One region of the Pseudomonas sp. DG56-2 genome, then DNA from elsewhere that is predicted to be linked to it. Evidence: riboswitches for the same ligand, from Rfam matches in the RefSeq annotation. Region 1 holds a riboswitch; the other holds the start of a gene.
The links. A riboswitch is a leader RNA that binds a small molecule or an ion and turns the genes downstream of it on or off. The one in region 1 is predicted to bind thiamine pyrophosphate.

Region 1 (7,382 bases):
TTGGGTGCGTGAGCTACTGGTGTCCTTGCAGCCGTTGAAGGACGATGCCGAAGCCGTCGACCTGGTCGCGGCAGTAGAAGACACCTGCAGCGCTTTTGCCTATCAGACCGAGCGCAATAAGGTGCAGCTTCAGGTGGATACACCGTCGAAGGCGTTGGTGATTAGCCAGCCGGTGTTGCTTACGCAGATTCTCAACAGTCTTTTTTCCAATGCCTTGGAGGCAATGCCCGGTGGCGGCCGGCTGACCCTGCACGTGCGTGAACTGACTGATGAAGGCAAGATCCAGCTAGTCTTGAGTGATACCGGCAAGGGCATGAGCCAGCAGCAGGAACGGATGGTGTTCAAGCCTTTTTTCACCACCAAGCAAGGCGGTCTTGGCGTCGGCCTGGTGTTGGTCAAACGAATAATGGAGCGTTTCGGCGGCGCGGTCAGTCTGACCAGTCGCGAAGAGGAAGGAACCCGCGTAAGCCTGACTTTCAATGTTGCAGCGGGAGGGGATCATGGAGCACAGCATCCTGGTGGTGGAGGATGATGAAATCCTCGCAGAAAATATTCAGACCTATCTAGAGCGAAAAGGTTTTGAGGTCACCGTTTGCCATAGCGCCGAGCAGGCTCTGGAGCAATTGGCTCAGTGCCAGCCCGATGCGGTGTTGACCGACAATTCGCTGCCGGGCATGAGTGGCCATGAGCTGATCAAGGCCCTGGCCGTGCGTGCGCCGGAACTCAAAGTGATCATGATGACGGGCTACGGCAATGTCGAAGATGCCGTGCTGGCAATGAAAGAGGGCGCTTTTCACTACCTGACCAAACCGGTGGTACTGGCCGAGCTCAAACTGATGCTCGACAAGGCGCTCGCGGCCGAGCGCATGGAACGCACGCTGTCGTTCTACCAGGAGCGTGAAGCGCAGAAGTCCGGAGGCCAGTCACTGATTGGTGAATCACCGGCCATGCTGAGCCTCAAGCATACCCTCACGCAATTGCTCGATGCCGAGCGGCGCATGGCCAGCGGCGACTTGCCGCCAGTCTTGGTCGAGGGGGAAACTGGCACGGGCAAGGAGCTGGTGGCTCGGGCCCTGCATTATGATGGCGCGCGAAGCAAAGGGCCGTTCATCGAATTCAACTGTGCGTCGATTCCAGCCAATCTGCTGGAGGCGGAACTCTTTGGCCATGAGAAGGGCGCGTTCACCGATGCCAAGGACCGCAGGGTCGGCTTGGTGGAGGCGGCCGATGGCGGCACGCTTTTTCTTGATGAGATCGGTGAAATGGACCTGCTGCTGCAGGCCAAGCTGTTGAAGCTACTCGAGGACCGTACCATTCGCCGTATCGGTGCGGTGAAGGAGCGTAAGGTCGATCTGCGTATTATTAGTGCCACCAACTGCAACCTGGAGCAGATGGTGCAACAGGGCAAGTTTCGCCGTGACCTGTTCTTTCGCCTGCGCATTATCTCGATCAAGGTTCCCAGACTGTATGCCCGGGGTGAAGATATCCTGTTGCTGGCCCGGCATTTCCTCAGCTTGCATGGCAAGCGCTACGGCAAGACCCATCTTTATTTCAGCCCTGAGGCTGAAGAGGTGCTGCTCAACTACAGCTGGCCGGGCAACGTGCGGGAGTTGCGCAATATGCTTGAGCAGACGGTATTGCTTGCACCTGCCGAAGAGATTGCTCCGCACCAGCTCAACGTGTGTATGAGTCTGGTTGATGAGCCTTTTGAAATGCCGGCCCCGGCTTTTCATGAAAGCCATGGCAATGGGGAATCTGCGATTTCAACCAGTTTGCCGGAGGTGGAGCGGGAAATGGTGCGCAAGATGCTCGACCGCACAGACTGGAACGTGACGAAATCGGCCCGCCTTTTGGGGCTGAGTCGCGATATGTTGCGCTACCGTATCGAGAAGCTTGGCCTGAGCCGGCCGGACAAGCGTCAGTGGTGAGGGTGTATGGGTCCACCCGATTTTGCACATATCCAATGGCGATGGTGGCGTTGAGTCACCTTTGCGCCCTTACGGCGCCTTACTTTGGCAGTCGCCCCAAAGTAAGCAAAGGGCTTGCCCCACCAGGGGCCCTACGCTGCGCTTCGGGTCCCCTCGCTACGGTGTCGCTACAGGGCATTGCGATCTACGCGTTGCAAGCAACACTACGATTCGCAACTTCGGCCAAGCCGAAGGCGCTGCGCGCTAGCCCTTTCGCAACACCTTCACTCGGCCCTTCTGGTTAACGGGGCGAGTGGATCAAGAGCAAGATCAAGAGCCAGTGCCAGTGCCAGATCTACAGGATTATTCAGCATTTAGGCCCATCTGCCAGAAGTCTGCTTCCAGGCGCGAGGCTTGGGCGAATACTTTGACCAGGTCCTCGAAGCGTCGTTCTGTCATTGTTCTTGAGGCAAGGTCGTCCAGGTGGGCGCGCGCTGCGCTGGCGACATGTTGGTATCCCGCGCCAGCATATTCGCCAATCCAGTCCCGGTAAGGGTGATCGGTCAGGGCTTCGATACCCTCGGGTGTCAGGTTGCGGCCTATTTCGGCATAGCCGATGACGCACGGTGCCAACGCCACGTGCAGGTCAAGCAGGTCTCCGGCGGCACCACAGTCCAGCACGAAGCGGGTGTAGGCGACGGTCGCTTGATGCTCGGGTGTAGCCGCCAGGTTTTCGGGGGAGAGTCCCCAACGCTCGCATAAACGTACATGCAGCTCGGTTTCATCAAGGATCGCGGCCAGCCCCGCCTGCGCCGCGCGTATGTCGCTCAGGGTACGGCTTTTGTAGGCTGCGAGCGCCCACGAGCGGGCAAACTGGATCAGGAACAGATAGTCCTGCACCAGGTATTTGCGAAACGCTGGCTGCGCCAGGGTGCCGGCACCCATCTGGCGAACGAAGTCGTGGTCTACGTAGCTGTTCCAGTCAGCCGCGGCTGCCTGTTTCAGGCGGTCGAAGATATCCATGGTTTATCCCTTGAGGTCGTAGGCGGCGTCGAAGAATGCGTGCTCCAGGGCAACGGCGCGCAGGAAGAAGTCGGTGCTGATCTGCGCTTGAGCAGGGCCGACACGGTCCAGTTCGGCGCGCAGGAAGGCGACGAAGCTCTGGAAGTCGGGGTTGTCATGCAAGGTTATCCATTCGGCATGTTCGAAGCGCGGCGGCAGTTGCTTGGGCGCGCGCAATGCCCAGTCCAGATACAGGCCTTCCGCAACGTTGAGCACGGCCAGGGCGGCGGCATAGGAGCGAGTCGCTGCCGCTTCGCGCATGATCGCCTTGAAACCTGCGGTGGGCACTGCGTCGGGTGCTTGCTGGCGCTGCGTTGGCGTCACCCCGAGGGCCTCGAACGCGCGCAGGAAGTAGGTGTTCTCTTCGCCGCTAATTACGCCGGTGAAACGTCCCAGGCGAATGCGCGCCTCGAAGGTATCGGCACTGGCAATGGCGGCGCCGAGCAAGGTCAGGAAAGCATCGATGAAGCGGTGATCCTGGATCAGGTAGTTGATCAGCACCGCATCGTCGAGGGTGCCGTCGAGCAGTTCGTTGACGAAGCGGTGCTCGACAGATTGCGTCCAGCTCGGCTCGCTCTGGCGGCGAAGGGTGTCGGTGAAGCGTTCGGTCATGGTACTGGCCTCAAAGATGGCGACAGTGAGACCGGCAGAGAGGCAGGTTGGCAATCCCCCATCCCTTCGCCGGCATTATCCGGATCAGGTTCGAAGGGTCACCGCGCTGCAGGTGCCAGCGGTTTCTCAGCCTGTTGCCAGGCTCCCCTTGGTGGCCGAATCTATACAGCAAGCAGCCAGGATTGTCACGTTTGTCACTAATGAATGCTGGAGGCCAATTCGAAGATCGGCATGTACATCAGAATAACGATCAGGCCGATCAACAAGCCGATGAAGGTCATCAGCAAGGGCTCGAACAGACGGACGAACCATTCGACCCAACGGCTGATTTCTTCATCGTAGAAATCGGCGCTGCGTTCCATCATCTGCCCTAGGTTGCCTGATTGTTCGCCGGCTCTGAGCAAGCGTAGGGATACCGGCGTGACCAGTTGCCCGGCTTCGAGCGCAGCTGACAACGACAGGCCTTCACGTACCCTTTCACACGCAAGTTCCAGCCGCTGTTTGGCGGCAAGGCCAAGCAGGCCGCGGGCCATTTCCATGGCGGTGAGTATGGGGATGCCGCCTTGCAAGAGGATTCCCAGGGAACGGTAGAAACGCGCCAGCTCGTACATCACCAGGCGTCGGTGCAGGGCCGGCAGGCGTTCGAGCTGGCGATTGAGCCAACTTCGTACCCGTGGATCCCGACGCAGCATCAGCAGGCTGGCGATCACACCCACAACACCCAGACCCAAAGGCGCCTGCTGGGCATGCAGGAACATTCCGGCCTGCATCAGCCACCGTGACAGCCAGGGCAGTTCAGTGCCCAGGCCCTCGAACACCAGACTGAAACGCGGCACCACATAGCCCATCAGAAACAGCACCACGCCACCGCCGACGATCAACAGCAACAAGGGATAGATCGAGGCGCTGACGATTTTCTGCCGCACCTCGTCCATGCGCTGGCGGTAGGCAACGTAACGCCCCAGGGCATCGCCAAGGGCCCCGGTTTTCTCGCTGGATTGCACCAGGGCGATATACAGCGGGGGAAACACACTGGGCAACTGCCCCAACGCCTGGGAAAAGGATTTGCCTTCATACAGCAGGCGTACCAATTCCCCGAGCGTCTTGCGCGCCTGGGGTGCCGATTCTTTTTCGGCCAGGCTTTCCAGGGCATCAATCAACGGCAGGCCAGCGTTGAGCAGGGTGGTCAGCTCCTGGCTGAACAACACCAGGTCGAAGGTTTCCTTGCGACGCCAGCGCATTTTGCCAAAGCGCTCACAGTTGCGCACGCTGACCACCCGCAGGCCTTGTTGCTCAGCCTGCAAACGAGCTTGTCCAGCGTCCTGGGCATCGAGCGTAAGCAGGATCACCCCGGACTTTCCCAATGCCTTGAGCTCGTAGCGCATGTGTCGCTCCTCCGCTTACTGCCAGCTGGTGACTTCGGCGTTTTCACCCTCGCCGCCGGGCTGTCCGTCCTTGCCCATCGAGAGCAGGTCGTACTCACCGTTCTCACCGGGTTGGCGATAGATGTAGTTGCGGCCCCACGGGTCCTGGGGGACTTTTTTCTGCAGGTAGGGGCCTGACCAGCGTGTCTCGTCGCTGGGGGCAGCGACCAGCGCCTGCAGGCCTTGCTCGGAATTGGGGTAATGCCCCACTTCCAGTCGATAGAGATCCAGCGCTTTGCTCAGGCCTTCGATCTGCGCCCGTGCCACCTTGGCCTCAGAACGCCCCAATTGACTGAAGTACTTGGGTGCAACTATGCCCGCGAGCAGCCCCAGTACCACCAATACCACCAGCAGTTCGAGCAGGGTGAATCCCTGTTGCGAGTACTTTTTTTTGTTCATGACAAGGCCCTCCATCGTGCGCCTGCAAGGCCTCATGCAATTGCCGTGCGCGTCTGCTGCAAGCCTTTGCGCTGCGCGGCCGGCAAGGCGGCACAGTGCTTGCGTCAGTAGCCTTGCGCCTCGGCAATCGGGGCATATGCCCCACTTTTCGGGGCCGCAACGGGGAGGGCGGGACCATGTACTGGTTATCTGCAGGAATCTTTGTCTGGCTGACCTGGGTGCTCCCGGTACAAGCCGATATGTACATCTCTATCAAGGCTGACGGCAGCTATGTGCTGTCCAACGTTCACCGCCCTGGCCGCACCTATCAACGGGTCATCAGTGAATCGGCAACTAGCCTGGCCAGCAGCGACCAGGCGCAGATGATCACCGGTATGCCCTATGCCGAGCTGGTCGCGGCGGCGGCTGAAGCCAACGATGTGCCGGCGGCGCTACTGCATGCGGTGATCCAGGCCGAGTCTCGCTACAACCCTAACGCCCGTTCAGCCAGCGGTGCGGTCGGCCTGATGCAGTTGATGCCCGATACCGCCCGGGAACTGGGGGTTACCAATTCGTTGGATCCCGCCTCGAATCTGCAGGGCGGGGCACGCTACCTCAAACGCATGCTGACCCTGTTCGACAACGACATCACCCTGGCAGTGGCCGCCTATAACGCCGGCCCGGATGCGGTGCTACGAAGGGGCCGGGTAGTGCCGCCCTATGCCGAGACCCAGAGCTACGTGCCAAAAGTGCTGCGCCAGTACCGTCGGCTGCAGGGGCTGGCTGTGGATGCGCCGCTGTAGGCGCGCTCCCCCGAAATGGGGAATAACGGGGAATACCCCCCAATTGAGATTCATTCAATAGCGTAGGTGGTTGAAATAAAACAATAAAAAACTCTGGCATGAGGTTTGCTCAAGCCTTTTCAGAGTCCACTTGCACCACCAGAGGCACGCCATGATGACTCCGATCAAAGGCTCAGTCCTGACTTCACTGCTGATCACTGCCGCCACCTTGGGTTGGCAGACAGTCAGCGAAGCTGCCGTGCGCTGCGAGCGCAATCTGGTGGCCAACGTAGTGGCGCTCGACCAGCCACTGATGTTCAACCGCCTCGGTGCCCAGAATGCCAACGGCATGATCTTCGCGTTGCGCCGCGATGTGATTGATGAAAGCCAAGTCACCCTCGACCAGGGTGGCGCAGCAGTGCCGGGCAAGGTCACGTTGCGCCCGGACAAGCGCCCACGGCCGATTGTGCTGCGGGTGGCGGCCGGTGATTGCCTGACCGTCAATCTGCAGAACCTGCTGGCTTATCAAGCCAACCCCAACAAGCACGGCATCGATCACGAAGAAGAGAACGAAGTCGAGGGCGAGGAGGGCGAGGAAGACGAAGGCGCTGAAGCGCCTGAAGGTGCTGAAAACGAAGTGGTCGATGATCAGGTCACCGACCGCCATGTCGGTTTTCAGGTCAACGGCCTGCAAGCAGTCAACAGTATTGGCGACATCGCCTCCAACACCGGGCGCAACGGCAACTTTCTGGTGGCGCCGGGCAGCAGCCGCAGCTACACCTTGTACGCCGAACGCGAAGGCGTATTTGCCGCCTCCAGCCGTGGTGCCCCGTTTGGTGGGGAGGGTGCCGCAGGCAACGTTGCCAACGGCTTGTTCGGCCAAGTGATCGTAGTCCCCAAAAATGGGCGCACCTACCGTAATACATTGACCGAGGAAGAAATGCGCCTGAGCACGGTTGGCCGGGCGCCGACCGGCCAGCCGATTGTCGATTACAAGGCCCGTTACCCTCAGGTCGAGCCCTGGATCCGTGAAGGCAAGGCCGGCTCGCCGATCATCGCCATGGTCGACGGCAACGAGATTATTTCCAGCGACTCTGACGCAATCGTCATGGGTCCCAATGACGACGGCAGCTTCCCGCCGTCCACCTACCCACTGGAGAGCATCGGCAAGCGCAACCCGGCGTTGCCCAACCGCCTGGAGCCTTTCCGTGACTTTG
Region 2 (7,382 bases), 2.1 Mb from region 1:
AGCCATCGGCTTGGCGCCTTGAGGCTTGCAGTCAATTCACGAAAGTAAGCGTAAGACGCTTCAGACCCATCTTGGGACAAGTCGCCAGTGGCCAGCACCGCATCGATTCGCGGCTGTTCTTCACGCACTTTGTCGATCACCCGCTGCAGGCTCTCGCGGGTGTTCATACCCAGCAGCGTTGCTTGCGCATCGGCAAACAGGTGGCTGTCAGTCAGTTGCACCAGGTGCACGGGCGCATCAACAGGCGCAATAGATTGGTGCGGCAAGGGCCGACTCCTCGAACGGATTCAGCGCGATTATGGCGGCTAGCTGCGCTTGCGCAAATACTTGAAAACGACCGCCATCACATTTCAGCGAACAACTGCCAACTCATGACCGCAGGCCAGGCAATGACTGAGCCATTCGCCGAGGAACAGGTTGAGCTGAGCTTTCTCGTCCGGCTGGTGCATCGCAGCATTTGGATACGGGTAGACACTGCGAAAGCGCCGGGCATGCTCGGCGCTGACCACTTCGGCCATGCGGGCATCGTGATACACCTGAACTTCCAGCTGCGGCACCGGCAGCCACGGCAGACTGTGTTCCTGGCGCACGCGCAGGGTGGTGGTGTATGGACAGGCAAGCACCACATCGAGCACCAGCACGCCAAGCATCTGGTCACCCTGGGTCATGCCGATCCGACGCGAACTCATGGTGCAGCGCATGTCCGGCAACAGGCGCATCAAACGCGCATAGTTGGCCTCGCAGGCAGCCTGCAACCCGACCAGATCGACCCGGTAGCGTTCGCGCAACAGATTCACGACCATAGCCCCCTGACTTCATCCCGGTTCAAGGCCAGCCATTGCAAGGCAATAATGCTCGCTGCGTTGGCAATCAGCCCATCGCGCACGGCCTGCATGGCGTCTTCGAACGCCCAGACCTTGACGCGAATATCTTCACCTTCTTCCTCCAGCCCGTGCAGGCCGCCGGCCCCAAGACTACTGCACTGACCGAGATACAAATGTACCAACTCATCGCTACCGCCAGGTGACGGGAAATACCGCGTCATCGGCCACAGCGCCTTGAACACAAGACCAGCTTCCTCCTGCGCTTCGCGGTGTGCAACTTCTTCCGGCTGTTCATCTTTGTCGATCAGACCGGCGACCAGTTCGATCAACCAGGGGTTGGCGATCTTGCCCATGGCGCCGACACGAAACTGCTCGATCAGCACCACCTCATCACGTTGGGCGTCGTAGGGCAGCACACACACTGCGTCGTGGCGCACGAACAGTTCGCGACTGATCTCGCGCCCCATGCCACCGGCAAACAGCTCATGGCGCAGGCGTACCCGGTCGAGCTGGTAGAAGCCCTTGAAGCAGTTGACCCGCTCGACGATTTCGACGTCGCTGGGCACAGTGTTCGATGTGTCTGACATAGGAATCCTTTAATACTTCGTGTACCGCTTCGCGCCATCCTAACCTGCGCACCGCCGCGTTTCACCCCTTTCAAGTTGCCGCCCGGACTGCGAGGATAGGCAGTCTGCTGATATTCAGCTTAGTGGCGAACTGAAGGCCCTGCCGACGGTCCAAGCCCGATCACCTTTGCCTTACAAGGATCATCATGACGCTTGTGAAACTGACTACCGTGGCCGTGCTGGCCTTGGCCCTGGGCGCTTGTCAAAGCCTGTTCCAGCCGAACATGCGCACGCCACTGGAGGTCAAGCGCGACCGTTGGGAGCACATCAAGCCCGGTTGCAACACTGCTGACTGTCCACTGGTCAATATCGACACCATTCACTTCCCGGCCAATCCGAAACTGGATGCAATTGTCGAGAAGCGCCTGCTACAGATGACCCAGGATAATGACAACAGTGCCCTGCCCGCTTCGCTCAAGGCCTATGAAGATCAGTTCATGGCCACTGCCGACACACGCAACAGCAGCTACCTGCAAGCCAAGGTACGCGAGCAGCATGACGGCCTGGTGATCATCGAGCTGTCCAGCTATCTGGACACCGGCGGCGCACACGGCATGCCTGGCCGCGGCTTTATCAACTATTCACGCCAGCAGGACAAAGTGCTGACGCTGCAGGATATGCTGGTACCGGGCCAGGAAGAAACATTCTGGAAAACCGCCCAGGAAGCTCACAAAGCCTGGCTGATCAGCACCGGCATGGACAAGGACGCCGAGTTCGTCAAAACCTGGCCATTCCAGCAGACGCCACACATCGCCCTTACCTATGGCGCGGTAGTGCTCAAGTACGAAGTGTATGCCATTGCCCCGTACTCCATGGGCCACATCGAACTTAAAATCCCCTACCCGCGCCTGAACGGTGTGATCAAGCCGGAGTTGTTTCCCGGTCGCGGCTGACGGACGGCGCTGCCGCCCAGTAGACGAACCCTGCCAGCAGCAACGCAGGCAGGGTTGAGCCCACATCGGCCGCATAGTGGGCCAGTGCGTGATACGTCGCTACGCCGCACGCCCAGGCCACCAGCGCACGCCAATGCAGGCTCTGGATCGGAGCATTGTCGCTCCGCCGGCGGCGCACCACAAAGTGATCAACCAGCACCACGCCGAACAGCGGGGCGAACACCGAACCGATCAGCAGCAGGAAGTTCTGGTACTGGGCCAGCGGTGCAAAACAGGCGATCAAGGTACACAGCACACCAATGACCAACGCCAGGTGCTCGACTTTCAAGCGTACCAGCAAGCCAGTGGAGACTGCCGCCGAGTGAATATCGGCAAAGGCTTTTTCCGACTCATCGAGCAGAATCAGCAGCAACGGAATACCAATGCCTGCGCCCGCCAGTGCCAACAGCAAGGTGTTGACCTCACCGGCGGGCGCGAACGCCAAGGTATACGCCACACCCAGGCTCATCATCCAGACGTTGCCCAGCAGGTAACCCAGCGCAGTACCGAGGAAAACCCGGCTGCCTTGACGGGCGAAGCGTGAGTAGTCGGCAATCAATGGCAACCACGACAACGGCATCGCGATCGCGATGTCGATACCCACTGCCAGCGACATCGAACCGTCGCCAGCACGCGCCCACAGGGCAGCGAGATCGGCCTTGGCAAATAGATTCCAGGTCAGCCACAGGCAAGCACCCAGCAACAGCCAGATGCCCCACTTGCGCAGAATTTTGCGCACGAAGGTCAAAGGCCCGCTGACGGCCAGGGCGGTGGCCAAGGCGCCAAAGCACAAGGTCCATAGCATTGGGTTGGTCAGGGCGCTGCCCTCGCCGAAGGCGCGAGCGCCCAACAGGCTGGCGGCATCGCGCATGACGATAATTTCGAATGAACCCCAACCAATCAGTTGCATCAGGTTCAGCAATGCGGGCAGCCGTGCACCGTCGCGGCCAAGGCTGCGGCGCAGGGCAGCCATGGAGGAAAGCCCGGTATCACTGCCGATGACGGCAACCGCCGCCAGCAGCAGAACACCTACGCACGTGCCAAGGATGATCGCCAGCACGGCGTTGGCCAAACCCAGGCCAGGGCCGAGCAAGGCGCCGGTTTGCAAGACCATCAGGCCTATACCCAGGGAGAACCATAGGGAACAGAGGTCACGACCGCTCAAAACGCGCTGCTGGTCGGTAACCGGATAATCGGGAGAAAACTGACTCGGTGTGCTCACAAGGGAATCTCGACAGGGAGGTTTTTTGTTCTTAGGGCCCTATCGCGGGGCAAGCCAGATCGACTTGCCCCGCGATGCGGTTAGACCTTTTTGTACAGCTGGCTGCCTTCCTGGCGGAATCGCTCGGCCTGCTCGCGCATGCCGTCCTCGACCGCGACATCTACCGCATCAATGCGTTGGTTGGCCGCGTACTCACGTACTTCCTGAGTGATTTTCATCGAGCAGAACTTCGGTCCGCACATGGAGCAGAAGTGCGCGACCTTAGCCGAGTCCTTGGGCAGGGTCTCGTCATGGAAAGAACGGGCAGTGTCCGGGTCCAGGCCGAGGTTGAACTGGTCTTCCCAGCGGAACTCGAAGCGCGCCTTGGACAAGGCATTGTCACGGATCTGCGCGCCTGGGTGCCCCTTGGCAAGGTCAGCGGCGTGGGCGGCGATCTTGTAGGTGATGATCCCGGTCTTGACGTCATCCTTGTTCGGCAGGCCCAGGTGTTCCTTTGGCGTCACGTAGCAGAGCATGGCGCACCCGAACCAACCAATCATCGCCGCGCCGATACCGGAGGTGATGTGGTCGTAACCCGGGGCGATGTCGGTGGTCAGCGGGCCGAGGGTGTAGAACGGTGCTTCGTCGCAGCATTCGAGCTGCTTGTCCATGTTCTCCTTGATCAACTGCATGGGGACATGCCCCGGGCCTTCGATCATGCACTGCACATCATGCTTCCAAGCAATCTTGGTCAACTCGCCAAGTGTCTCCAGCTCGCCGAACTGCGCCTCGTCGTTGGCATCGGCAATCGAACCCGGACGCAGGCCATCACCCAGCGAGAAGCTGACGTCGTAGGCCTTCATGATTTCGCAGATTTCGTCGAAATGGGTATAGAGGAAGTTCTCCTGGTGATGCGCCAGGCACCACTTGGCCATGATCGAGCCGCCACGACTGACGATGCCGGTTACGCGTTTGGCGGTCAGCGGCACATAGCGCAGCAGCACACCGGCGTGAATGGTGAAGTAGTCGACGCCCTGCTCGGCCTGCTCGATCAAGGTATCGCGGAACAATTCCCAGGTCAGGTCTTCGGCCACGCCATTGACCTTCTCCAGCGCTTGGTAGATCGGCACGGTACCGATTGGCACAGGCGAGTTGCGGATGATCCATTCGCGCGTTTCATGAATGTGCTTGCCGGTGGACAAGTCCATGACCGTGTCCGAGCCCCAGCGAATACCCCAGGTCAACTTGGCCACTTCTTCTTCGATGGAAGAACCCAGGGCGCTGTTGCCGATGTTGCCGTTGATCTTCACCAGGAAGTTGCGGCCGATGATCATCGGTTCCAGCTCAACGTGGTTGATGTTGGCCGGAATGATCGCGCGGCCACGCGCGATCTCTTCACGGACAAATTCGGCGGTGATTTCCTTGGGGATACTGGCACCGAAGCTATGGCCTGGGTGCTGCTGCTCGAGCAGGCCGGCAGCGCGAGCTTCCTGCAGCTTCATGTTCTCGCGGATGGCGACGTATTCCATCTCGGCGGTAATGATGCCCTGGCGGGCATAGTGCATCTGGCTGACGTTGGCGCCGGCCTTGGCCCGACGCGGATTGCGTACATGGGCAAAGCGCAGCTTGGTCAGCTCGGCATCGGCCAGGCGCTGCTGGCCAAAGTTGGATGACAGCCCTTGCAGGCGCTCAGTGTCACCACGGGCGTCGATCCAGGCCGAACGCACGTCGCCCAGGCCTTTGCGCACATCGATAATGACATTGGGGTCGGTGTAGGGACCGGAAGTGTCGTAGACCAGCACCGGAGCGTTGGCTTCACCGCCGAAGTCAGTTGGCGTGTCGTCCAGGCTGATTTCACGCATAGGCACCTGGATGTCTGGGCGTGAGCCTTCGACATAGATTTTGCGCGAACGGGTGAATGGCTGTACGGACTGCTGATCGACCTGGGCCGATTCACTCAGATTGATAATGTTTTTTTCTTGTTTGCTCATCACAGGCTCTCCAGACAGCTTCCTAGCGGTGGAATGTCGGGAGAAGAACCTGAAAAAGCACGGACGCACCTTGGACCGGTGCTGTGCCATGTACGAAGATGTCTGCAGCTACTTACTCGGCTGGCTCGACATTCCCGGACCTGACACAAGAGACTCGCCGGGAAAGCGAGAAATCTTGTTCCCTACGCAGGCGCTAACCTGATCAGGTTCAACGGGATCCGGATTATCCGATCTCAGCCTCAACGCAAGGCACCCCGACAAGAACGGCCCCAGTCTAGTCTGCTCTTGCCTGCAAAGCCAACTGTACAAGCGCACTGACGATAAATGGCGCAATTGGCGGATTGTTGCAAAGTGCCTGCGCATCTACACTCACCGGTTCAGAAACACTCAATTGTTCAAGGATCGCCCTATGCTGCGCAAACTTTCACTGGCCCTTGCCGTGTCTTGTGCTACCAACGGAATGGCCTGGGCAGCAGACCCGCCCCTGTCAGCGAAAACCGATCTGGTCAGCGTCTACCAGGAAGCTGTGGATAACAACGCCGATCTGGCTGCGGCCCGCGCCAACTATGGTGCGCAAAAGGAAGTGGTACCTCAGGCCCGGGCCGGCCTGCTGCCAAACCTTTCGGCCGGTGCCGAAATGTTGAACACCCGCACCAAGATCGATGATCCGTCGATTACCTCGAGTCGCAGTGGCAACTCCTGGTCCGCGACCCTGGCCCAGCCGATTTTCCGCGCCGATCGCTGGTTCCAGTTGCAAGCTGCAGAAGCGATCAATGAGCAATCAGCGCTGGAGCTTTCAGCCACTGAACAGAACCTGATCCTGCAAACTGCCGATAATTATTTCTCGGTTCTGCGTGCCCAGGACAACCTGGCGTCGACCAAGGCTGAAGAAGCTGCCTTCAAACGCCAGCTGGACCAGTCCAACGAGCGCTTCGATGTGGGCCTCTCGGACAAGACCGACGTGCTTCAGTCCCAGGCCAGCTATGACACCGCCCGCGCCAACCGGATCGTGGCACAGCGCCAGGTTGACGATGCGTTTGAGGCGTTGATTACCCTGACCAATCGCGACTACACCTCTATTCAAGGCATCCGCCACACGCTGCCAGTACAGGTCCCGGTGCCAAATGACGCCAAGGCTTGGGTCGAGACTGCCGGCAAACAGAACCTCAACCTGTTGGCGAACAACTACGCCGTCAGCGCCGCCGAAGAAACCCTGCGCCAGCGCAAGGCCGGCCACGCGCCAACCGTCGATGCCGTTGCCCAGTACCAGAAAGGTGACAACGACAACCTCGGTTTCACCAACCCGAACCTTACCAGGCAGAATTACCGGGGTGATGTGGAACAGACCACTATCGGCCTGCAGTTGAATATCCCGATCTACAGCGGCGGCCTGACCAGCTCACAGGTGCGCGAGGCCTATCAGCGCCTGAACCAGAGCGAGCAACAGCGTGAAAGCCTGCGTCGCCAGGTGGTGGAGAACACCCGCAACCTGCACCGCGCAGTGAACACCGACGTCGAGCAGGTTCAGGCGCGCAAGCAATCGATCATCTCCAACCAGAGCGCCCTAGAAGCGACCGAGATCGGTTATCAGGTCGGTACACGCAACATCGTCGATGTGCTCGATGCCCAGCGCCAGCTGTACACCTCGGTGCGCGACTACAACAACACCCGCTACGATTACATCCTCGACAATCTGCGCCTCAAGCAGGCTGCCGGAACCTTGAGCCCACAAGACCTGACGGATCTGAGCCGCTACCTGAAACCGGACTACAACCCGGACAAGGACTTCCTGCCACCAGACCTGGCTG

Region 2: another riboswitch for thiamine pyrophosphate. It lies ahead of thiC (phosphomethylpyrimidine synthase ThiC); the one in region 1 lies ahead of D3Z90_RS14155 (TenA family protein).

Annotation. Positions count from the first base shown of each region.
Region 1 covers NZ_CP032311.1:3,155,384-3,162,765, reverse strand. Annotated here, with positions in the region: gene D3Z90_RS14170 (HAMP domain-containing sensor histidine kinase) at 1-532, shown strand, start outside; gene D3Z90_RS14165 (sigma-54 dependent transcriptional regulator) at 501-1,928, shown strand; gene D3Z90_RS14160 (TenA family protein) at 2,271-2,930, opposite strand; gene D3Z90_RS14155 (TenA family protein) at 2,934-3,581, opposite strand; TPP riboswitch at 3,626-3,740, opposite strand; gene D3Z90_RS14150 (type II secretion system F family protein) at 3,779-4,966, opposite strand; gene gspG (type II secretion system major pseudopilin GspG) at 4,982-5,404, opposite strand; gene D3Z90_RS14140 (lytic transglycosylase domain-containing protein) at 5,581-6,186, shown strand; gene mnxG (manganese-oxidizing multicopper oxidase MnxG) at 6,338-7,382, shown strand, end outside.
Region 2 covers NZ_CP032311.1:5,304,376-5,311,757, forward strand. Annotated here, with positions in the region: gene cpdA (3',5'-cyclic-AMP phosphodiesterase) at 1-266, opposite strand, end outside; gene D3Z90_RS24370 (DUF1249 domain-containing protein) at 351-803, opposite strand; gene D3Z90_RS24375 (NUDIX domain-containing protein) at 794-1,411, opposite strand; gene D3Z90_RS24380 (RsiV family protein) at 1,597-2,343, shown strand; gene cytX (putative hydroxymethylpyrimidine transporter CytX) at 2,312-3,604, opposite strand; gene thiC (phosphomethylpyrimidine synthase ThiC) at 3,685-5,574, opposite strand; TPP riboswitch at 5,737-5,841, opposite strand; gene D3Z90_RS24395 (TolC family outer membrane protein) at 5,984-7,382, shown strand, end outside.